2 regions of the Azovibrio sp. genome follow, and region 1 is predicted to be linked to the other one. Evidence: predicted binding sites of a transcription regulator. Region 1 holds the regulator's gene; the other holds the start of a gene.
The links. Region 1 encodes sigma-54, which starts transcription at its own class of promoters, with help from an activator protein. Its sites were predicted from a motif close to TGGCACGCTTNCTGCTNA; they were not measured.

Region 1 (15,189 bases):
GAGCTGACCCCGGCCATCGATGCGGCCCTGGATGCAGATACCCATGTGGATCGGGTGCAGGCGCTCCAGGATGGCCAGAAGAAGCGCGAGGAGGAAGCCATTGCCGCGCTGGGCCAGGCGTGCGCGGCGGACGGCCTGTGTCTCTTGACCACCCCGGAGGGCTTTGTCTTTGCTCCTACCCTGGATGACAAGCCGATGACCCCGGAGGCCTTCGAGGCCCTCTCGGAGGCCGAACACCAGGCCATTGAGCGCCGTGTGGAAAGCTGGAGCCTGAAGCTGGCCGACCTGCTGGCCGACTTTCCCGGCTGGCGTCAGGAGTTGCAAAAATCCATCGAGCGGGCCGAGCGCCAGGCCCTGACCCCGGTGCTGGCCCACCTCACCCGGGGCCTGCGCCGCCACCATGCGGATCTGCCCGAAGTGCTGGCCTTCATCGATGCCATCAGCGCCGACGTGATTACCTGTGTGGCGCGCGGCAGCGTGCCCGGTGAAGACGAAGAAAACCCGGACAGCGAGCTCGAGCAGGGCAAGTTCAGCTTCCACCGTTACCAGGTGAACTTGCTGGTGGATCACAGCCAGACCCGGGGGGCGCCGGTGATCCGGGAGGACAACCCGGGCTTTGGCAACCTGATCGGCAGCATCGAGCACCTGCCCATGCCCGGCGGCCATGCCACCCATTTCAACCTGATCCGCGCCGGGGCCCTGCACCGGGCCAGCGGCGGCTATCTGGTCGTGGACGCCGGCCGCCTGCTCACCCAGCCCTATGCCTGGGACGGCCTGAAACGGGCGCTGCGCAGCAGCCGCATCGCCATCGAGCCCCCCGCCGAGGCTCAGGGCTGGAGCAGCCAGGCCACCCTGAACCCGGAGCCGGCGCCCTGCCAGGTCAAGGTGGTGCTGGTGGGGGAGCGGGAGCTGTTCTACCTGCTCACCGAGAACGATCCGGATTTCGTGGAGTTGTTCAAGGTGGCCGCGGATTTTGACGACGAGTTGCTGCGAACGCAGGAAAACGAAAACCACTATGCCCGCCTCCTGGCCACCCTGGCGCGCCGGGGCGGGTTGTTGCCCTTCAGCGCCGAGGCGGTGGCCCTGCTGATCGAGGCGGCGGCCCGCCATGCCGAACACGCCCTGCGCCTTTCCCTGCACACCCGCCATCTTTCCGACCTGATGCGGGAGGCGGATTACCATGCCAGGGCCGAAAATGGCGATGCCAGCCGGGTGGAAGCCCAAGCCATCAGCGCCGCCCTGGCGGCCCGGGCCCGGCGGGCCGACCGCTATCCGCGCCATGTGCTGGAGTCCACCCTGGAGGGCTGCACCCTGATTTCCACGGACGGGGAGCGGGCCGGTCAGGCCAATGCCCTGGTGGTGGTGGAACTGGCGGGCGAGCGCTACGGCCATCCGGTGCGGGTCACGGCCACGGCCCGGGTGGGGGACGGGGACGTCGTGGATATCGAGCGGGAAACCGAGCTGGGCGGCGCCATCCACTCAAAAGGAGTGCTCATCCTCACCGCTTTCCTGGCCGCCCGCTTCGCCCGGCATCAGCCCCTTTCCCTGGCGGCGAGCCTGGTGTTCGAGCAGTCCTACGGCCAGGTGGAGGGGGATTCTGCCTCTTTGGCCGAACTTTGCGCCCTGCTCTCGGCCCTGGCCCAGGCCCCGATCCGCCAGAGCCTGGCCCTGACCGGCTCGGTCAATCAGTTTGGCGAGGTGCAGGTGATCGGCGGCGTCAATGAAAAGATCGAAGGCTTCTACGACCTGTGCAAGGCCCGGGGCCTGACGGGGACGCAAGGGGTGCTGATCCCGGCCGCCAGCGTCGCCCACCTGATGCTGCGTCCGGATGTGGTGGAGGCGGCCGAGCGCGGCCAGTTCCACGTCTGGCCCGTGGCGACGGTGGATGAAGCCATGGAGCTGCTGACCGGCCTGCCCGCCGGCACGCCCGACAGTCGCGGCCATCTGCCCCGGGGCAGCCTCAACGAGCGGGTGGCCCGGGCCCTGGCGGAAATGACGGCGGCCCTGCATCCGGCCCACCCGGAAGAGCGGCCCGTCTGGCGCAAGCCGGTGCGTCACAACCGCTTCAGCGCTAGTTGAACGGATGGCATCGACGCCAGGCGCCGGGCCTTGTTTTGCCGCTGCGGTGCGCCTTCCGCCCTGGCGATGCGCTTTCAAAAAGGCCGGGCCTACCGGGCCTACCGGGCGGGCCGCTGCGGGGCTATCATGCCGTTCCCTCTTTCCCACCTCAGGAAGGCATCTCCCATGACAAGCAAACATTCCGAATTCGATAGCCTGGTCCCGGGGCGCCCCCTGGATCGCCCCTTCAGCCGCCGGGATTTCATCACCACCGCCGCCGGGGTGGGTTTTGCCCTGGCGACCCAGCCGATCATGGCCCAGACCGCCATCCACACCGACAGCGCCGGCTTGCTGGCAGGCCGGGTCAAGCTCGCTTCGCCCCTGGGCGAGGTGGAAGCCTACCAGGCCCGGCCCGCCGGCCAGGAGCACTTGCCGGTGATTCTGGTGGTGTCGGAAATTTTCGGCGTCCATGAATACATCGCCGATATTTGCCGCCGCCTCGCCAAGCTCGGCTACCTGGCCATCGCCCCCGAGCTGTTTGCCCGCCAGGGCGACCCGCGCCAGATCGAGAGCGTGCCGGAAATCCTGGAGAAGATCACGGCCAGGACCCCGGATGCCGAGGTGCTCTCCGACCTCGACGCCTGCGCCGCCTGGGCCTTCCAGAACGGCGGCGATCCGGCCCGGCTGGGCATCACCGGCTTTTGCTACGGCGGCCGCATCACCTGGCTCTATTGCGCCTACCGATCTTCCCTCAAGGCCGGGGTGGCCTGGTATGGCCGCCTCGAAGGCGAGGTGACGCCGCAAACCCCGCGCCATCCCCTGGATGAGGTCGCCGAGTTGAAGGCCCCGGTGCTGGGGCTCTACGGCGGCGAGGATAGCGGCATCCCCCTGGCCTCCGTGGAACGGATGAAGAAGGCCCTCGCAAGCGCCGCGGCCCCCGCCGCCCGGGCATCGCAGATCATCCTCTACGATCAGGCGCCGCACGCCTTTCATGCCGATTACCGCCCCAGCTACCGCAAGGCAGCGGCCGAGGATGGCTGGCGGCGGATGCTGGCCTGGTTCCAGCAACACGGCCTGTAAGCCGCCGGCCTTGCATCCGCTCCGGAAGCGCATATACTGTACGCCCATACAGTACATGGGCTTCCGGCAAAATTTATTCCACATCCGGGGCTTGTGCCATAATTCCCCGCTGAACATTCAAGGTAACTTCCATGGACGACAACAAAGCAAAGGCCCTGGCCGCTGCCCTGGCCCAGATCGAGAAACAGTTCGGCAAGGGTTCCATCATGAAGATGGGCGAGGCCGAGATTGACGAGGCCATCCAGGTGGTGTCGACCGGCTCCCTCGGGCTGGATCTGGCCTTGGGCGTCGGCGGCCTGCCCCGGGGCCGGGTGGTGGAAATCTACGGTCCCGAGTCTTCCGGCAAGACCACCCTCTGCCTGCAGGTGGTGGCCGAGATGCAAAAACTGGGCGGGACCGCCGCCTTCATCGATGCAGAACACGCCCTCGATCCCCAGTATGCCCAGAAGCTGGGCGTCAATGTGGGCGAGCTGCTGATCTCCCAGCCCGATACCGGCGAACAGGCCCTGGAGATTGCCGACATGCTGGTGCGTTCCGGCTCGGTGGACGTGATCGTCATCGACTCGGTCGCCGCCTTGACCCCGAAGGCCGAAATCGAAGGCGAAATGGGCGACTCCATGATGGGGCTGCATGCCCGCCTGATGAGCCAGGCCCTGAGGAAACTCACCGCCAACATCAAGAAGACCAATACCCTGGTGATCTTCATCAACCAGATCCGGATGAAGATCGGCGTCATGTTCGGTTCTCCCGAAACCACCACCGGTGGCAATGCCCTCAAGTTCTATGCTTCCGTGCGCCTCGACATCCGCCGCATCGGCGGCATCAAGAAGGGGGACGAGGTGATCGGCAACGAAACCAAGGTCAAGGTCGTCAAGAATAAGGTGGCGCCGCCGTTCCGGGAAGCCATCTTCGACATCCTCTACGGCGAGGGCATCTCCCGCGAGGGCGAGGTCATCGAACTGGGCGTGATCCACAAGATCATCGACAAATCCGGGGCCTGGTACGCCTACAAGGGCGACAAGATCGGCCAGGGCAAGGACAATGTGCGCGAATTCCTCAAGGCCCATCCGGACCTGGCCAGGGAAATCGAAGCCCGCATCCGCGAGATCGTCAATCCCGCCAGGACGGCTCCCGCCCCGGCTCCCGCTCCGGCTCTGGCCGATGCCTGAAAGCCTGGAGGCCAGGGCACTGGCCTTGCTGGCCCGGCGCGAATACAGCCGGGCCGAACTGCAACGCAAGCTGGCGCCCCACGCCGGATCTGCTGAAGCTCTGACGCAACTGCTCGATGAACTGGTCCGGTGCAGCAAGCTGAGCGATGACCGCTACGCGGAAATGCGGGTCAATGTGCGGGGCCGCCGCTATGGCAATGCCCGTCTGGTCCAGGAACTGCGCCAGTCCGGCGTGGAGCCCGAGGCCATTGCCGCCGCCCTGGCCCAAAGTGAGGATGAACACGGTCGCTGCCGGTCCGTCTGGCAGAAAAAATTTGCCACCCTGCCCGACTCGCCGGCCGAACGGGCGCGGCAACAACGATTCCTCCAGTACCGGGGCTTCTCCCAGGAAGCCATCCGCCGGGTGCTGCAGGGCCTGAATGAAGATGGCCGCCATGAATGAACCGCGCAGTTGCCTGAGCGCCCACCATCTCAAAAAACGCTACAAGGCCCGGGATGTGGTGGCCGATGTCTCCTTCGCCGTCAAAAGCGGCGAAGTGGTAGGCCTGCTCGGTCCCAACGGGGCCGGCAAGACCACCTGCTTTTATATGATCGTCGGTCTGGTGGCAGTCGACGGGGGGGACATTTTCATCGATGACACCAGGCTGACCCACCTGCCCATTCACCTGCGCGCCCGGCGGGGGCTTTCCTATCTCCCCCAGGAGGCCTCCGTGTTCCGCAAGCTGAACGTCGCGGAAAACATCCAGGCCGTGCTGGAACTGCAGAATCTCCCGCCCCAGGAAATCAAGGAGCGGCTGGAAAACCTGCTCGAAGAGTTGCACATCACCCACATCCGCCACACCCAGGCGGCGGCCCTCTCGGGCGGCGAGCGGCGCCGGGTCGAAATCGCCCGGGCCCTGGCGACCCAGCCCCGTTTCATCCTGCTGGACGAGCCTTTCGCCGGGGTGGACCCGATTGCCGTGCTCGACATCCAGAAGATCATCCGCTTCCTCAAAGAGCGCAATATCGGCGTGCTGATCACCGACCACAACGTGCGGGAAACCCTGGGCATCTGCGATCACGCCTGGATCATCAACGAAGGCCATGTCCTTGCGTCTGGTTCTCCGAGCGAGATCGTCTATAATGAAGACGTAAGAAAAGTTTATCTGGGCGAGCATTTCCGCCTTTAAGCTGCGGTTTTGTAAAAGCTCACCTCTCTCCCGCCGATGAAACCTTCCCTCCAGCTCAAGATTTCCCAGCAATTGGCGCTGACGCCCCAGTTGCAGCAGGCGATCAAGCTTTTGCAACTTTCGACCCTGGAAATGAACCAGGAAATCGAACGTTATCTGCAGGAAAACCCGCTGCTGGAGCGTGAGGACGAGCCGGAGCGGGAAAACACCTACAATACCAGCAGCAGCAACGAGCGGGGCCAGGAGGAGCCGGTCCCGGCCCGGGAAGAAAGCAGCGAGGAGCGCGCCGAACTCAGCCGCAGCGAGGTGGAGGAAGATCGCTGGTCCCAGGACAGTGGCAGCTATGGCAGCCCCGCCCGGGACCGGGATGATGACGAAGGCGATAGCCAGGACCTCCAGGCCGCCACCACATCCTTGCGTGAACACCTGACCTGGCAACTGGGCATGACCCAGTTTTCCGACCAGGACCGCGCCCTGATCCGTTTCCTGATCGAAGGGCTGGATGATGACGGTTATCTCTCGGCCAGCCTGGAAGAATTGCTGGAAACCATTCCGCCCGAATATGAAGTGGAACTGGACGACCTCGAAATCGCCCTGCGCCAGCTGCAAAGCCTGGACCCCACCGGCGTCGCGGCCCGTTCCCCCCAGGAATGCCTGGCGCTGCAACTGAAGGCCCTGCCTCAGGATCAAACCCGGGACCTGGCGCTGGCCGTGGTGGAACGGCACCTGGACCTGCTGGCCGCCCGGGATTTCAACAAGATCAAGAAATCATGCGCTTGCGATGATGACGCGCTCAAAGCCGCCCATGCGCTGATCGTCGGCCTCGATCCCCGGCCCGGCGCCCGCTTTGCGGCCATCGATACGCGCTACATCATTCCCGATGTCATCGTGAAGAAGCTGCGCGGCAAATGGACCGCCCAGATCAATCCCGATGCCTACCCCAAGCTCAGGATCAACCGGCTTTATGCAGAAATCCTGTCCCAGCAGCGCCGCGGGGAGGGCGGCCTGTCGAATCAGCTGCAGGAAGCCCGCTGGCTGATCAAGAACGTCCAGCAGCGTTTCGATACCATCGCCCGGGTCTCCCAGGCCATCGTCGATCGCCAGCGCCAGTTCTTCGAGCACGGCGAAGTCGCCATGCGCCCGCTGGTGCTGCGCGAGATTGCCGACACCATCGGCCTGCATGAATCCACCGTCTCCCGGGTGACGAGCCAGAAGTACATGGCCACTCCCCGGGGTATCTTTGAATTGAAGTACTTCTTTGGCAGCCATGTCTCCACCGATACCGGCGGGGCGTGTTCTGCCACGGCTATCCGGGCTTTGATCAAGCATTTGATCAGTGCTGAAGATGGCAAGAAGCCCTTGTCGGATAGTCAAATATCCGAAATACTAGGCCAGCAGGGAATCGTTGTGGCCCGGCGCACCGTGGCGAAATACCGCGAAGCGCTCAACATCCCGCCGGTCAATTTACGCAAGACCCTGTAAGAGAGGAGAAAAAAATGAATCTACAGATCAGCGGCCACCATATCGAAGTCACGCCTGCCCTCCGCGAGTATGTGGAAGCCAAGCTTGAACCCGTCATCAACCACTTTGACCGGGTCACCGGCGTGAATGTCATCCTGTCGGTGGAAAAACTGAAGCAGAAGGCCGAAGTCACGGTACATGTGCCGGGCAAGGACATTTTTGTCGAAAGCAGCGAAGATGATCTTTATGCTGCCATCGACAGCATGTTCGACAAGCTGGACCGTCAGGTTCTGAGGCACAAGCAGAAGCTTCAGGACCATCACCGCGGCGACAAGGTTGCCGATCATCTCGAGGATTGATGTCTGCGGCCGCAACCCCCGGTTGCGGCCCGGTCCTCTCCGGTTCCCATCATGAAATTGATTGCTCAACTCCTGCCCGCATCCCATGTCCTGCTGGGCATGGATGCCGGCAGCAAAAAACGGGTATTCGAGCAGGCCGCCCAGATGTTCGAAAGCGCGGATGGCATTGCTGCGGCGCAGGTCTTCGATAGCCTGTTCGCCCGGGAAAAACTCGGCTCCACCGGCCTGGGCCAGGGGATTGCCATCCCCCATGGCCGCATCAAGGGCCTCAAGCAGGCCACCGGCGCCTTCATCCGTCTGGCCGAGCCGATTCCCTTCGATGCCCCGGATGGCCGCCCCGTGTCCCAGCTTTTCATCCTCCTGGTGCCGGAACAGGCCACGGAAGAACACCTGCAGATCCTGTCCGAACTCGCCACCTGCTTCGCCGACCGGCAGTTTCGGGAGCAGCTTGCCGCAGCCACCGACGCCGCCCGTGTCATCACCCTGTTCTCTGCCTGATCCGGCCCCTGCATGCAGGAAATCAGCCTAGTCCAGCTCTTCGAGGATCACCGGGACAAGCTCGAACTGTCCTGGGAAGTGGCCGTCGGCACCAACCGCCGCATCAGCCTGAAGGAATCCGGCAACTACGGCGCGGACGTGGTGGGGCACATGAACCTGATCCACCCGGAACGCCTGCAGGTGATCGGCACCGCCGAAATCGCCTGGCTCCGGCGTGTCTCCGAAGCCCAGTTTGGCAGCCAGGTCGGCGCCCTCCTGGCGGCACAGCCGCCGGCCCTGATCGTTGCCGACGGATTGCCGGTTCCCGATGCCTTGCGGACCATTTGCGAAAGCACCCGGACGCCGCTGCTGACGGCGGCCAAACCCTGCGCCGCGGTGATCGACCTGCTCCGCATTTATCTATCGCGTCGCCTGGCGGACATCACCTCCGTCCACGGGGTCTTCATGGACGTGCTGGGCATGGGCGTACTGATTACCGGCGATTCCGGCGTGGGCAAATCGGAACTCGCCCTGGAACTGATCTCCCGCGGCCACGGACTGGTCGCCGATGACGTGGTGGAACTGGCCCGCATCGCCCCCACCACCCTGGAGGGGCGCTGCCCGGGCATGCTGCAGGATTACCTGGAAGTCCGCGGCCTGGGGCTTCTCAACATCCGCACCATCTTTGGCGAAACGGCGTCCCGCCGCAGGATGAAGCTGAAGTTGATCGTCTACCTGCAAAAAACCGTGTCCGGTGTCGATGCCCCGCGCCTGCCCCTCGATGCCCAGACCCAGAATGTTCTCGGCGTGCCCATCCGCAAGGTGGTGATTCCCGTGGCGGCAGGGCGCAACCTGGCTGTCCTGCTGGAGGCCGCCGTGCGCAATACCATCTTGCAACTGCGCGGCATCGACAGCATGCAGGAATTCATTTCCCGCCAGCAAAAAGCGCTGGTGCTGGACGAGGAACTCTAAGACAATTCAGCTTGCATTTTTTCAAGCCAAAGGAGAAGTCCATGAAGCAAGTGATCTGCACCCTCGCCATTGCCTTTACCCTGGGGCTCGGTACGGCCTATGCGGAAGATGCGCCCGCCAGGAAGGCCCCGAGTCCGGCGCAGCAGGCTCAGCAGGAAAAAATGAGGGGCTGTAACCAGGAAGCCAAGGCCAAGGAACTCAAGGGCGACGAGCGCAAAGCCTTCATGAAGGAATGCCTGTCCACCAAGACCGCTTCCGGGGCCAGCCAGCGCGACAAGATGAAGGCCTGCAACCAGCAAGCCGGCGACAAGGCCCTGAAAGGTGATGAACGCAAAGCCTTCATGAGCGAGTGCCTGAAGAGCTGAGGCAAGGCCGCCTTGCCCAAAAAAAATCCCGGCGCGCCGGGATTTTTTTTTGGGCTCACTTGCCTTTTCGCGCAAGATTGCCGGGGCCTCGATTTCGCGGGGCGGTGGAATCCATCCTCGTCCGGCTGGGTCTGGCGGCTTCGAACCGCTTGCCGGAAGAGGCGGGCCGGAAACCTGCGCGGCGGGGAGGTGGCGGGCCGGGTTCAGAAGGGCGGTTCGTCCTGGCTGGCAGCTTCCGGCGCGGCCTGTTCGCCGCCCAGCGCTTCGAGCAGGGCCGGGATGAAGCGGGCGAATTCTCCTGCCATCAGGGCAAATTCCGCATCGAAGATTTCCTCGGCGTTCCCGGCGTCCTGCCCGGCGTTTTCCTTGATGACATCCAGGAAGGCCAGGCGTTTGATCTCGCCTTTTTCGGTCAGCACGAAACTGATCCGGTCGTCCCAGGTCAGGGCCAGGCGGGTGGGCAGCTTGCCGGCCGTGAGGTGGGCCTTGATTTCATCGCCTTCCAGGGGGTGGCGCACATAACGCACGGCGGCTTTTTCCTCGTCCGTCGACTTCAGCTCGCAATCCCGGTCCACCGTGAACCCCGCCGAGGCGTCCCCCGCTGCCAGCCAGCCGGACATGGCGGCCGCGGGAGAATGCTGCGTTTTCACCAGGGCCAGGGGCAGATCGTCCAGGCACTGGCGCAGGTGTTCCAGCACTTCTTCGGCCTTCATCAGGCTCGGGGCGTCCACCCCCAGCCAGCCATGGACCGGATCGATCCAGACCGGCGTCTTGCGCCGGCGCAGGAAAGCCCGGGGCAGCAGTTCTGTGGTGACCTGGTCCTTCAGATCGCGCAGGGCCTTGCGGCCGGGCGGGTAGCCCTGTTCGGCGGCCATTTTCCCGGCCCGTTCCTTGACCTCGTCATTGACGACGGAGGACGGCAGCAGGCGCTGTTCCACGGCCAGGGAGAGCAGCCACTGGCCACCGACAAAATGGACCAGCTCGCCGCCCCGGGGGGGCACCCAGCCCCGGCTCAGCGGGTCCTGGCTGCCACAGGGCACGAAGCGGCCCCGGGCCAGTTGTTCCACCAGGGCGGACAGTTCCAGCTTCCAGGGGGCGGGCAGGCGATACAGTTGCAGGTTGCGAAACCACATGTTGACTTCCTGTGACGTTTCAAGGGCCAGGGCGGCAAGGCCCTGGCAAAAAGCAGCCGCCTGCTGGCGCAGGCCGGCCATCCATCATGGAGCGGCGTGAGCCGCTGGCGCTCGCCCTGGAGCAGGAACGAGGGCGCGATCAGGTCCGACGCTTGAACACCAGATCCCAGACGCCGTGACCCAGGCGCAGGCCACGGTTCTCGAACTTGGTCAGGGGGCGGTAGGCGGGCCTGGGGGCGAAGCCGGGCAGGTTGGCGGTGGAATCGGCTTCCAGGGCGGCGGCCAGGGCCGCGGGGGTGGGGCTGGCGACACTGTTTTCCAGATCCGGCGCCTGGCTCAGCACTTCTAGCATCTGCAGGGCGTAGTTTTCCCAGTCGGTGGCGCAGTGGAGGTAGCCGCCGGGTTTGAGGCGGCGGGTGAGCAGGGCCACGAAGGGCGGCTGGATCAGGCGGCGCTTCTTGTGCCGGGTCTTGTGCCAGGGGTCGGGGAAGAAGATGTGGATGCCGTCAAGGCTGGCCTCGGGCAGCATGTCGCGCACCACTTCCATGGCGTCAAGGTTGCCGATGCGCAGGTTGCTGAGCCCCTTTTCGGCAATCAGCTTGCACAGGGCGCCGACGCCGGGCACATGCACTTCCAGGCCGAAATAATCGTTTTCCGGGTGGGCCTCGGCGATCCGGGCGGTGGTTTCCCCCATGCCGCAGCCGATTTCGAGAATCTTCGGCGCCTGGCGGCCGAACAGGGCCGCCAGGTCGATCGGGGTGGCCTGGTAGGGCACGCCCAGCCGGGGCAGCAGGGTGTCGTAGTAGCGCTGCTGGGCGGCCGACATGCGCCCGGCCCGGCGCACGAAGCTGCGGATGTGGCCGTGTGAATCGGGCTCCGGACCGGCGCGGCCTCCGGCGCCGGCGCCTTCTTGCGGCGCTGTCATGGCGTTCATGCTCGGGAACCGATCAGGCCGGAGGTGGGAGAAGAGGGATCGGCGCTGTAGTGCTTCTTCGGCATGCGCCCGGCCAGGAAGGCGGTGCGTCCGGCCTCGACCGCCTTGCGCATGGCAGAGGCCATCAGCACCGGGTTTCTGGCGTGGGCGATGGCGCTGTTCATCAGCACCCCGTCGCAGCCCAGTTCCATGGCGATGGCGGCATCGGAGGCGGTGCCGACGCCCGCATCCACGATCACCGGCACCTTGGCGTTGTCGATGATCAGGCGCAGGTTCCAGGGATTGAGGATGCCCATGCCGGAGCCGATCAGGGAGGCCAGGGGCATGATGGCGGCGCAGCCCAGCGCTTCGAGCATCCTGGCCTGGACCGGATCGTCGGTGCAGTACACCATCACCTGGAAGCCGTCCTTCACCAGCACTTCGGCGGCTTTCAGGGTTTCCGGCATGTTGGGGAACAAGGTGGTGGAATCGCCCAGCACTTCGAGCTTCACCAGGGCGTGGCCGTCCAGCAGTTCCCGGGCCAGGCGCAGGGTGCGCACCGCCTCTTCGGCGCTGTAGCAGCCGGCGGTGTTGGGCAGGATCGTGTATCGGGAAGGGGGAATGGCATCGAGCAGATTGGGCTGCCCGGGGTCCTGGCCGATGTTGGTGCGGCGGATGGCGACGGTGACAATCTCGGCGCCGGAGGCCTCGATGGCCATCCGGGTTTCATCGAAATCCCGGTATTTGCCGGTGCCGACGAGAAGGCGGGAGCCATAGGCCCGGCCTGCGATGCGCAATTGATCCATGAAATTGATCCTGAAAAAAGCTTAGCCGCCGCCTACGGCAACGACGATTTCGAGTTGGTCGCCATTGGCCAGCAAGATGTTGCCATACTGGCTCCTGGGGACGATTTCCCCGTTGTGCTCCACGGCGATGCGCTTGCCGGTATAGCCCAGCTGCTCGATCAGCGCGGCGAGGGTGAGGGAGGTTCCGGAAAAGCGGCGGCTTGTGCCGTTGAGCGTCAGTTCGAGCATGGCTGCGGTCATGGGCGGCCTTTGCCAGGAAGGTCGCGAAAATGAAGTGGGGCGAAGTTTACTACTGAACCTGCGGCTTGGGTTTCATGTCCCGTTCCCTTAGAACGGATAAGCAAACATCTTGAGGAGCTGGCCGGTTTCGCACAGGGGCAAGCCCATGATGCCGGTGTAGCTGCCGCTGATGTGTTCGACAAACAGGCCGGCGCGGCTCTGGATGCCATAGGCGCCGGCCTTGTCCATGGGTTCGCCGCTTGCCACATAGCGCTGGATTTCGGCCTCTTCCAGGGCCCGGAAGCGCACCTCGGAAATGCTCAGGGCGGTTTCCATCCGGTCTTCAAACCCCACGGCCACACCGGTCAATACCCGGTGGCTGCGGTCCGAAAGGCGACGCAGGATGGCGGCGGCATCCGTGGCATCGACCGGCTTGCCGATGATGAGACCATCCACATCCAGCGTGGTGTCGGCGGCCAGGACAGGTTGGGCGATCAGATGGCGCCACTCGATCAAGCGCTGCCCATGTCGGGCCTTGGCCCGGGCCAGACGCACCACATAATCCTCGGCCGCCTCGCCAGGGACGGGGGTTTCGTCGGTTTCCGGATCGGCCCGGTCGCCGGTGCGAAAGATCAGGGTATCGAAATGGACGCCTATCTGCGTCAGCAACTCCCGCCGCCGGGGACTGCGGGAGGCCAGGTAGATGCGCTGAAAGCCTGAGGTGAGGTTCATGCCGGGTCATTCACGGTGGTAGGGGTGGTTCTTCAGGAGGCTGACCGCCCGGTACAACTGTTCGCAGAGCAGCAGGCGGGCCATGCCGTGGGGCAGGGTCAGGCTGGAAAGGCGGATCATCTCGTCGGCCTGCTGTTTCAGTCCGGCATCCAGGCCGTCGGCCCCGCCGATCAGGAGCGCCGTGTCGCGGCCATCCTGCATCCAGGCTTCCAGCCGTTCGGCCAGTTTCCTGGTGCTCAGGTCGCAGCCCTTTTCATCCAGGGCCACCAGCCGGACGCTGTCGCCAGCGGCATGAAGGATGCGTCCCTTCTCGGCCGCCTGCAGCTGTTCCCGGGTCCTGGCGCCACGGGGTTCGGGTTTGACTTCGATGACCTGAGTGGGCAACTCCCGGGGCATGCGTTTCAGGTATTCCTGACACCCGGCCACCACCCAGTCCGGCTGTTTGTGGCCCACGGCCACAATGGACAGCTTCATGCGCTGCTGTGCTCGCCTTCCAGGGCCTTCTGGCGCCGGACCGGCGTGGTCTGCCACAGTTCTTCCAGGTTGTAATAGGCACGCACGGCCGGCTGCATCACATGCACCACGATGTCACCGAGGTCTACCAGCACCCATTCGCCGGTTTCCTCGCCCTCGATGGAGACCACTTCTCCCCCGGCTTCCTTCACCTTGTCCTGCACATTGCGGGCCAGGGCCTTGACCTGCCGGTTGGAATCACCGCAGGCGATGATGATGCGATCGAACAAGGAGGTGAGCTGGGTGGTGTTGATGACTTCGATGTCCTTGCCCTTGATGTCTTCCAGGGCTTCGACGACGACTTTTTGTAGTTTGCGCAGTTCCATCAGGGATTTGGTTGATTTCTATAAAGTTGGTGCCGCCGAATATAGTCGAGAACCTCGTCGGGCAGCAAATAACGGGGACTCGCGCCCCGGGACAGCAGGGAGCGGATGTGGGTGGCGGAAATGTCGAGCTGGGTCATGGGCAGCGGCAGGATGGCGCCCGCCGGGGCCAGGGCCAGGTCTGCGGGCCCGGCACACCGACGTTGGACGAATTCCCGCGCCAGGGGTTCCGGCAGGCGTTCCTCCAGCAGCGGGTAGCCCGGCCGGTGCAGCACGGCCAGATGCGCCAGACCGAAAATTTCCTGCCAGCAGTACCAACTCGCCAGGCCGGTAAAGGCATCGGCGCCCATCAGCAGCACCAGGGGCTGGCGGGGCCCCTGTTCCCGGCGCAGACGCGAGAGCGTGGTCACCGTGTAGCTGGGCTCCGCCCTCTCCATCTCGCACGCGGCCACCCGGAAATGGGGATTGCCGGCCACCGCCAGGCGCACCATGGCGAGCCGGTGCCGGGGGGCGATGCGGGGGCTGGCCCGGTGCGGCGGTTGCCCCGCCGGGACCCAGCAAATGGCCGTCAGACCCAGGGCCTCGTGCGCCTCTTCGGCCAGGCGCAGGTGGCCGAAATGCACCGGATCGAAGGTGCCGCCGAAAATGCCCAGGGGCCGGATGGCCGTGTCAGGCATGTTCGGAAACAGGCTCCCGGGGCACGAACACATCCCGGTAGCTGATATAGAAACTGGCGAACAGCGTGGGGGCCAGCACCATCAGCAGGGGCAAGGTCAGCAGCGAGGTGATGAAGCCGGCCGCACTGGGGAACAGGCCGCCCAAAAGGCCGATGACGATCCCCGGCAGAATGGCCCCCACGGCCACCAGGCCCAGGCCATAGACGAGAAAGGCGCGCCAGTTGCGCAGGCAGGCGATGAAACTGAAGAACAGGGCCTTGCTGACGGAGAGCTGGTGCCAGGCCACCAGGGCCGGTGCATACCAGTAGGCCATCAGTACCGGGGTCATGAGCAGCAAGATGAGCTGGGCCGCCAGGATGACATTGCCGTTCTCCAGGCCCGCCTCGTCCAGGCCGCCCCTGCCGGCCGCGGCTTGCAGCAGGGCGCCGTCATCCACCACGGCGGCCAGGGCCAGCACCGCCAGGGTGCAGACCAGGTAGATTCCCCCCAGCCATATCAGCGGGCGTGGGTGTTCCTTGAGGGGCAAGAAGAACAGGGCCGGGGTAACGGGCAGGCCCTGATCGACATTGCGGCAGGCGGTCATGACGCCAACCGAGAGTCCGGGCATCACCAGCGAGGCCGCCAGGGGACCGATGAAGGGCAGGAGGTTGCAGATCAGCACGCTCATCCAGTACGCCATCGTCAGCAGGCCGATCATGGCGGGCTGGCGGCGGAACAGGGCGTAGCCCTGGGCCAGCCACTGCCAGCCGCCCAGGGCGGGGAG
Region 2 (8,382 bases), on a different contig from region 1:
GCTCGATCACACTCTCCATCGAGCTATACGGCACGTAGGCATAACCCGCCTGCAAGAGCATCAGCGTGGTCAGGGCTCGACTGATCCGCCCGTTGCCATCCTGGAAGGGATGAATCTCCAGAAACACCACCACGAAGATCGCGGCGACCAGCAGGGGATGCAGCAGTTTGGACTCGCGCTGCGCATTGACCCAACTGACCAGCTCGGTCATCAAACGAGGCGTATCGAACGGCGACGCCGTCTGAAACACAATCCCGATCTGCTCGCCGCGCTCATTGAAGGCCGCCACGCTATTGGTGTTGGTCTTGTACTGACCACGGTGCCACGTATCCTTGTCGCTATGCTGGAGCAGGATCTGGTGTAGCTGCTTGATGTAGTTCTCGGTGAAGGGGATGTCCTGCCAAGCACTGAACACCACATCCATGACCTCCGCGTAACCCGCCACCTCCTGCTCGTCACGCGTATCGAAACGCTTGATCTCCAGGTTGGCCAGCAGTTGCTCGACCTCGCGGTCGGTCAGCTTGCTGCCCTCGATCCGTGTCGAGGAGCCGATGCTCTCGATGGTGGCTACGCGGCGCAAAGCGGACAAACGCTCAGGCGCAAGGGTCCCCAAGGCACGCCAGGCACCTTTGAACTCATCGATTTTGGCGATCAGGGCCAGCATCTCTGGCGTGATCTGGATAGTGTCGGTTCGGAGCATGAACCAATAGTACACCCAATTACACCCATTTCCCAGGCGGCACACCCAATAAGACACCCATTTACACCCAAAAACGCAAAAATCCCCCGACCCCACCACCGTCGAAGGCAGTGAGATCGGGGGATCGTCGTGGCTTTCTATGCCGAGTGATGAGCAGGAACAAGCTTGGCAAATGGCTGGAAGCAGCCCTCATCCACGGTGCAGCAGGGTTCGCGCTTGATGCGGCACTCGTCTTCCCGGTCAGAGCGATCAGGACCGACTTTCTTGCCTTCCAAGCCAAGCACCAGGAAGTCCTCGCCATCCCAAAGTCCTACGTCGCCATTGCGCCCTTTTCCGCTGTACCACGCGCCGACCTCGAGATCTTCCTTCGGGATCTGAGCAGCAATCCTGACCGGTGCAGAGGGCTCATTCAAGCCTGTGCAGGCGGCTTCAAGGCTGAGCACGATATCGATGAACCGGTTGCCAGCGACCCAGTTGACCGCCTGTTTATTGCCCTGGCCACCCGCAGCGACATCCCACTTGAATGCGCGCTGCCGTAGTAGTTGCTTCAGATCGCTCTGCCTCAACGCAGCTTCTCCGCCCGCGAAACCCACCACGATCTGCGCGCCGCGCTCACTGCACAGCGCCTTGATCCCATCAAAATCCACACGGTCTTGATAGTTGGGATGGCCACTGTCTGGAATGGTCGAGGACGGGTTCGGCTTTACATTGCTGTCGAGTGCGATGAGGAGTGGATGACCGGCAAGATCTATCTCAATATGAAAGACTGATCCCATCATCCCGATGACATCGCCTCGGATTATTTACAGAAAAAAGGTTGCACAACCACCTGGGCGCTGATTTCCGCGACGCCAGCTCCCGGTCAAGGCGACCGCAATCGATTTGTCGGATGTCGGTGCGATCGATGAGGCAGGAATCGCGTTGTGCCTGATCGCCCGTGATCGCCACGGTACGAAGGTTGAGCGCGGCTCCCGTGGCGTGCGCCAGATTATGGATGTGGCGCAGGTATGCGGGAAGTTGTGTGGTGAAAACTGCGGCAGTATGAGACAAGCAAAGGGGCCGCATATAGCGGCCCCTGGTCAGCACGCATGAGGCCGGCTGCGCTGCAGTATCACGGGCGTGGCGTGTTCGTCATGCCCGGGAAGAAGCTGTGATCCATGATTTCAGCCAGCGGCCACGGGCACTTTTCCGGAAAATCGGCGTTATCAAGGCCGGTTTCTTTCGAGGCCTCAATAATGGCGTCTCCCCATGCATCGGCCCACCAATCAGGATCGTCCAGCGAGGATTTGAGGCTAGGCATTTTCTGGATTCTCCGCTCGATGCTATCGCGCTGCGTCTTGATCGTGCGTTCCCAGCTCGATCCTTGGCGCTCCGGCTGGAATTCCCACTTGAGCAGATGGAAAAGTAGAACGGCCATCCTGTTTGCCAACTCGCGTTGTTCGCTCTTGCCCACGTCCTCAATCTCCTCCGCAATATGGTGGATGTCCAAGTCAGTGAAGCGCCCCGAGCGCAGCAGAGCGGCCTGTTCTTGAGACCAAGCAATCACATCCTTTTCGTAGGTAGTGCCCATCAAGGACTCCTTAAACAACATTGAAACCACACCAACAGGGAACAGACCCCAATTATCGGTTCTCCCATTGGACTTGACTATCTCAGGACTATCTCAGCAGCGGCTGCATATGACATACCGCTGCCGCTTGGGCCAACGACGAATTGATTGTAGCTCGGCCCATTATCGAAGACGAAGGGCTTCTTGCCGGGTTGTTGAGCCAGCATAACCCGCCCCCAGCCAGCCTGCCTCTGGAACCCCACCGAATACCCGCCGAATACCCGGCCTGGGAACAGGAGACGCCCTGCCGACATGAAGACATCGAGGGCGAAACAACCTCCCGCCGTCAGCGCTGCAGCCCCGCCATCTGGTGCTGGGCGATGCGGTGGCCGTGCGCCGCGGCCTTGGCGATCCACATCAGCGCCAGGTTGTCATCCCGCGCCACCCCCGTGCCGGCGGCGTAGCACTGGCCCAGGCACTGCATCGCATCCGCATGGTTTTGCGCCGCGGCAAGATTGAACCAATACACCGCCGCCGCCGGCCGCCCGGCGCGAAAGCAGCACAGGCCGATCTCCGCCTGCGCCGCGGCATCGCCCGCGTCGGCCTGGCACAACAAGGCCCGCTCCTCGGCCCCCAATTCGAGGCCGGCGAGGGCCAGCACGCCATCGAGTTCGAGCCGCGTCACAGCCGCCGCAGCGGGCAGCTTCTGCAACAGGCCCTCGGCCAGGCGCCGCCACAAGGTGCGCTTACTCAAGCCGGTCAAGGCCACCGCCGCCTCCATGCTGATCGCTTCAAAGTTCATGTCTCATCCTCTTCAACCGCGCCTGGCACAGCCCAGGCCGTGCCAGGCTGTGCCAATGACAGGGCGCCCGTCGTGCCAGAATCCAGCGCATTTTTCACGATGTTGATTTCAAACAGGTTTTCCACCTGGCATGGGCCATGCACTCAGCAAATTGCCGGAAAAGAAATTTCTGGAATGTCCAACCCATAAAGGAGTACTACCATGTCGCAAATTTCCCTCGTGCGCAAGGCACAACAAGGTTTCACCCTGATCGAATTGATGATCGTCGTCGCCATCATCGGCATCCTCGCCGCCGTCGCGCTGCCGGCGTATCAGGACTACACCGCCCGCGCCAAGGTTTCTGAAATGGTCATCGCAGCTACCGCCCCCAAGACCTTGGTCAGCGAGGCCTTCCAATCCGACAGCCTGGCGGGTGTGAAGGCTGCCGCGACCGAATACAATGGTCGTGCCATCACCGAGAAGGAGTCGAAGATGGTGGCCAATATCGCGATTGATGCTGGGACCGGTGCCATCACGGTGACCAGCGCGAGCGCTACCAGCGGTTTGCCCACCGATGCGCAAGGCAAGACCCTTGTGTTCACGCCCAACGTGCAAGGCGCTGCTTTGGCTGATGGTGCTTCTGGTGCGATCGACTGGGCCTGTGCCTCAACCACCAACACCACTGCAACTGCCCGTGGTTTGACTGCGACGCTTGGCAACATGCCTGCCAAGTACGCACCTTCCGAGTGCCGTTGATGACGCACAGGCGGGTATCGGTACCCACCGGAACTGCCTGATCAAGACCCAAGGGCGCTACAAGCGCCCTTTTTCCTGCCCACCTCCTGCCTCATCTCGCCATGCCCCCTGACGCCGTAAATCGTTTTCGCTTTGCGTTTGGCTATGCAGGGCGCCATCTGTTGATTTCGGCCTGCCTTGCTGCGGTGGCGGGCCTCTTTGTGTTTGGCCTGCTCTATCCGCCGCCTTTTGCTTCGCTATTGGGGGTGGGCCGCATGTTCGTGCTGCTGCTGGTGGTGGACGCGCTATGTGGCCCCTTGTTGACCCTGATCTTGGCCAACCCCGCCAAATCGCGGCGCGAGCGCTGGGTCGATTTTTCGCTAATCGGCCTGGTGCAGCTGGCGGCGCTGCTTTATGGCCTGCACAGCCTGTGGCTTGCCCGCCCGGTGGTGCTGGCCTTTGAAGCAGATCGACTGGTGATCGTCAGGGCCAATGAAGTCGAGACCGAAACCCTGGCTCAGGCGCCGGCGGGGCTGCAGTCCTTGCCTTACTGGGGGGTGATGCCAGTGAGCACACGCAAGGCCAGAAATAGCGAGGAATTTTTTGAAAGCGTGCAGTTGAACCTGGCGGGCGTTTCGCCCGCCATGCGCCCCCACTGGTGGCAGCCCTGGGAAAACGCCCACTCTGCCATGGCGCAGCGTGCCCGACCCGTGCGCGATTTGATCGAGCAGCGTCCCCAAGAGGCCGCAACCTTGCAGGCCGCCGTCGCCAAAACCGGGGTTCCAATAGACCAGTTGCGCTTCCTGCCCTTGGCCAGCCGTAAAACCGGAGACTGGGTGGCGCTGCTCGATCCCAGGCTGCAAATCGTGGGCTATGTTCCAGTAGATGGTTTTTTGCGGCCTTGACCCCCGTGTGCCGGCGCACAAGCCCAGCCGCCATGGCGCAAATGGATGGCAGGTTTATTGCATAGGGTTGATTCTGATATTTCATTGCATCACTGAAGCACCAGGAGGTGGCACACCATGAAAAACTTCCGGCAACAAGGTTTCACCCTGATCGAATTGATGATTGTGGTGACCATCATCGGCATTTTGGCCGCCGTGGCCCTGCCGACCTATCAGGACTTCACCACACGCGCCAAAATGACGGAGTTGCTGCTGGCGGGCAACACTGCAAAAGCGCTCGTCTCCGAAGCTTTCCTGGGCGGTGGCGTGGCAGGCGTGACAAGGGCCGCAACGGAATATAACGCCCGATCTGTCGCGGAAAAACAGTCGAAATTCGTCGCCAATATCGCGATCGACCCGGCCTTGGGCATCATTACCGTCACCAGTGCCGGCGCGAGTTCCGGCCTGCCTGCGGACGCACAGAATAAGACGCTGATTTTTACCCCTAACGTCCAGAAAGCGCTATTGGCGGAGGGCGTCACGGGTGCCATCGACTGGGCCTGCGCCTCTTCTACCAATGCCACGGCGGGCGGGCGCGGCCTATCGACGGGTTTGGGCACGCTACCCGCAAAATACGCCCCTTCCGAATGCCGCTGAGCCGCAAAAAGGAGCACGCCGATCAACAGGGTCAGACTCCTTTGATCCTGAGTGGGTTGTTGCGCATAACGAACTGACCGCCAACATCGCCAGGGGAAAGCCCGGCCCTGCACGCTGCACACCGCTTTGTGGATAGGCTTGCTGATTACGCTCCGTGTCGGGCATGGAGATCGTCGTGCCATCCATCCGCTTGATGGAGCGCCCGCGCCACTTCCAATCGCTACGACTTTCAAGTTCCAGGCGCTCACCCACGGGCAGGGCCAACCGGGAAATCAGGGGCAATGGCAAGCGTTGGCGGGCTTTGCAGCAAGGCCCCGTGTTCAGGCCCCTGAGTCAGAATAGTTGTCGCCTCGATTGAATCTGAACCCTGGGTGGCTTTCAGCCTCTTTTAATTTACCGGGACCGGTACGACAACGGCTCAAGGGGGTGCCATGGGCTCTGACCCCATTGATTGTTGGCGCCTCGCTGTGGGCAGGGGTATCAGGTGACATCAAAAACTCGGCGCTGGCGGGACGGCGGTCAGGACTCGTGCTTCAGTCGCTCGACTTCCCTTTTCCGGCGTCGGATCAAACCCCGCATCGCTAACAGCGCTGCGGGACTCGCCGGTCGTGTTGTTGGCCGGTCCTCGTCAAGATAATGGTTTTGCGGTCAGTTCCCACGGCGTACCTCCTGCGCAGGGTGCGGGTGCACTGATTTACGTACTATCCGCGCATTGTTGCGCAAATTTTCATATTGACTGAAGTCGCGGGGACAGAACCCGATGGATCTGCGTGATTCGCGCGGCGCGAGGCTTCAATCAGCTTGTCCTTTGCCCCGGGGATGCCGCAACAGGCGCTTCATCTGGGTTCATCTTTGGATTCGTCTCCGGGTTCGTCCTTGCCTAGAAGGCGGCGGAAAAAACCGGCTATCGTCTGCCGAAAAGCCAGAATGGCGATCAGGATGACGACCAGAAACATCGCGATGATGAAAGAAATGATCGGGAAATTGAGGGCATCCTGGGCAAAAAACCAACTGCCAATGAGGCTCCCGGCAATCAACAACAGTCGGGCAATCAACTGCACTTTTGCATCCTTTCCGCAGCAAGAATTGCTGGATTATTCCTGATATTGACCGCAACAGGTAGCTGAACCCGAAAAATGTGCAGACAGGGCAATTTTTTCCGTGAAGTTTCCATAGCGGCGGCATCGGGATGAGGCATCAGTCCTTTCAGTCTTTCGAGTTGAGGTCAATGAAAAGGGCCCGGCTCGTTTATTGACAGTAGCAAAGCCGCCGCCCCGGCACGACGGGCTGGGGCGGGCTGGGGCGGGCCGGGGCGGCTTTGCGGCCCGCCCACGAGCCCCGGCGCATTCGGGTAGAATCCTGCCTTCATTTGTCGGATTACAGGGAGTTTGTCGTGCGTATCGTCTGTCTCGACCTCGAAGGTGTGCTGGTACCGGAAATCTGGATTGAATTTGCCGAACGGACCGGTATCCCGGAACTGCGCCGCACCACCCGGGATGAACCCGATTACGACAAGCTGATGACTTTTCGCCTGAATCTGCTGCGCGAAAAGCAGCTGGGCCTGCCGGACATCCAGAAGGTGATCGCCGCGATGGGCCCCATGCCCGGCGCCCGGGAATTCGTGGATGGCCTGCGCGAGGATTACCAGCTCGTCATCCTTTCCGACACTTTCTACGAATTCGCCCACCCGCTGATGCGTCAGCTGGGCTGGCCCACCCTGTTCTGCCACAGCCTGGAGGCCGATGCCCAGGGTTTTCTGGTGAATTACCACCTGCGCATGCCAAACCAGAAGCAGGAAGCAGTGCGGCGCTTCAAGGAGCTGAACTTCCAGGTGGTGGCCGCCGGCGATTCTTACAACGATACGGCGATGCTGGGCGAAGCCCACGCCGGCATCCTGTTCCACCCGCCCGAGAACGTGGTGCGGGAATTTCCCCAGTTCCCGGTCACCCGGGACTACGCCGCCCTGCGCCAGGAAATCGACGCCGCCTTCGCCCGCAACGCTTGAGGGCCGACGCCATGCATCGGGAACGCTTCTACACCCTCTCCGCCTCCTGCCCGGATCAGGTGGGGATCATCGCCAAGGTGTCGGGCTTCATCGCCGGACACGGCGGCTGGATCCTCGAATCGAGCTACCACGCCGACGGCCTGACCCAGCAGTACTTCATGCGCATCGAGATCAAGGCGGATTCCCTGCCCTTCCTGCTGGCGGAGTTCCGGGAGCGCTTTCGTACCACCATCGCCGAACCTCTCCAGATGGTCTGGCGCATCAGCGACAGCGCCATCAAGAAGCGGGTGGTCATCCTGGTGTCGAAGCAGGAGCACTGCCTCTACGACCTGCTCGCCCGTTGGCAGGCCAGGGAACTGGATATCGAGATTCCCTGCGTCATTTCCAATCACGACAGCTTCCGGGGTTTCGTGGAATGGCACGGCATTCCCTTCCACCATGTGCCGGTCACCCCAGACAATAAAGCGGCTTCCTACGCCGAAGTGAAGCGGATTTTCGAGGAGGTGCGCGGCGATTGCATGGTGCTGGCGCGCTACATGCAGATCCTCTCCCCGGATCTGTGCGCCGCCTACCCCAACCAGATCATCAACATCCACCACAGCTTTTTGCCCAGCTTCGTCGGCGCCAAGCCCTATCACCAGGCCTATGAGCGGGGCGTGAAGCTGATCGGGGCGACTTGCCACTATGTCACTTCAGACCTGGATCAGGGCCCGATCATCGACCAGGACGTGATCCGCATCGACCATTCGGATGCCCCCGAGGACATGGTGCGCTACGGCAAGGACATCGAAAAGACCGTGCTCGCCCGGGGCCTGCGCTACCACCTGGAGGACCGGGTGCTGGTGCATGGCAACAAGACCGTGGTGTTCCGCTGAACTTCTTGTTCCACGTGAAACGCCGGGCCTTGCCCGGCGTTTTTCATTCCTCATACGCATATACCGGCGCGGCCTGGAGCGGCAGGTAATGGCTGAGCAGAGGCCGGCCGGGTTCCCAGTCGTGCAGCAAGAAACCGCCCGGTTCCAGGGTGTAAGCCAGGGGCTCGGCATCGAGGGCGATCTGATGCGCGGTCGC

Region 2: a site for sigma-54 is predicted at 4,717-4,734, ahead of WBH99_RS08375 (pilin). Genes of this name have one in related genera too.

Annotation. Positions count from the first base shown of each region.
Region 1 is NZ_JBASOH010000138.1:1,560-16,748, reverse strand. Features, by position in the region: gene WBH99_RS14000 (Lon protease family protein) at 1-2,079, shown strand, start outside; gene WBH99_RS13995 (dienelactone hydrolase family protein) at 2,245-3,138, shown strand; gene recA (recombinase RecA) at 3,270-4,307, shown strand; gene recX (recombination regulator RecX) at 4,300-4,749, shown strand; gene lptB (LPS export ABC transporter ATP-binding protein) at 4,742-5,476, shown strand; gene WBH99_RS13975 (RNA polymerase factor sigma-54) at 5,513-6,958, shown strand; gene hpf (ribosome hibernation-promoting factor, HPF/YfiA family) at 6,973-7,296, shown strand; gene ptsN (PTS IIA-like nitrogen regulatory protein PtsN) at 7,348-7,794, shown strand; gene hprK (HPr(Ser) kinase/phosphatase) at 7,807-8,745, shown strand; gene WBH99_RS13955 (PsiF family protein) at 8,787-9,110, shown strand; gene WBH99_RS13950 (recombination-associated protein RdgC) at 9,314-10,243, opposite strand; gene trmB (tRNA (guanosine(46)-N7)-methyltransferase TrmB) at 10,383-11,177, opposite strand; gene WBH99_RS13940 (thiazole synthase) at 11,174-11,962, opposite strand; gene thiS (sulfur carrier protein ThiS) at 11,984-12,202, opposite strand; gene WBH99_RS13930 (Maf family protein) at 12,290-12,913, opposite strand; gene rlmH (23S rRNA (pseudouridine(1915)-N(3))-methyltransferase RlmH) at 12,920-13,387, opposite strand; gene rsfS (ribosome silencing factor) at 13,384-13,752, opposite strand; gene nadD (nicotinate-nucleotide adenylyltransferase) at 13,752-14,426, opposite strand; gene WBH99_RS13910 (BPSS1780 family membrane protein) at 14,419-15,189, opposite strand, start outside.
Region 2 is NZ_JBASOH010000087.1:554-8,935, forward strand. Features, by position in the region: gene WBH99_RS08345 (Fic family protein) at 1-700, opposite strand, end outside; gene WBH99_RS08350 (hypothetical protein) at 838-1,479, opposite strand; gene WBH99_RS08355 (DUF29 domain-containing protein) at 1,812-2,270, opposite strand; gene WBH99_RS08360 (hypothetical protein) at 2,596-3,051, opposite strand; gene WBH99_RS08365 (pilin) at 3,253-3,786, shown strand; gene WBH99_RS08370 (hypothetical protein) at 3,888-4,670, shown strand; gene WBH99_RS08375 (pilin) at 4,788-5,306, shown strand; gene WBH99_RS08380 (hypothetical protein) at 6,143-6,367, opposite strand; gene thrH (bifunctional phosphoserine phosphatase/homoserine phosphotransferase ThrH) at 6,700-7,311, shown strand; gene purU (formyltetrahydrofolate deformylase) at 7,323-8,186, shown strand; partial or broken gene WBH99_RS08395 (hypothetical protein) at 8,230-8,382, opposite strand, start outside.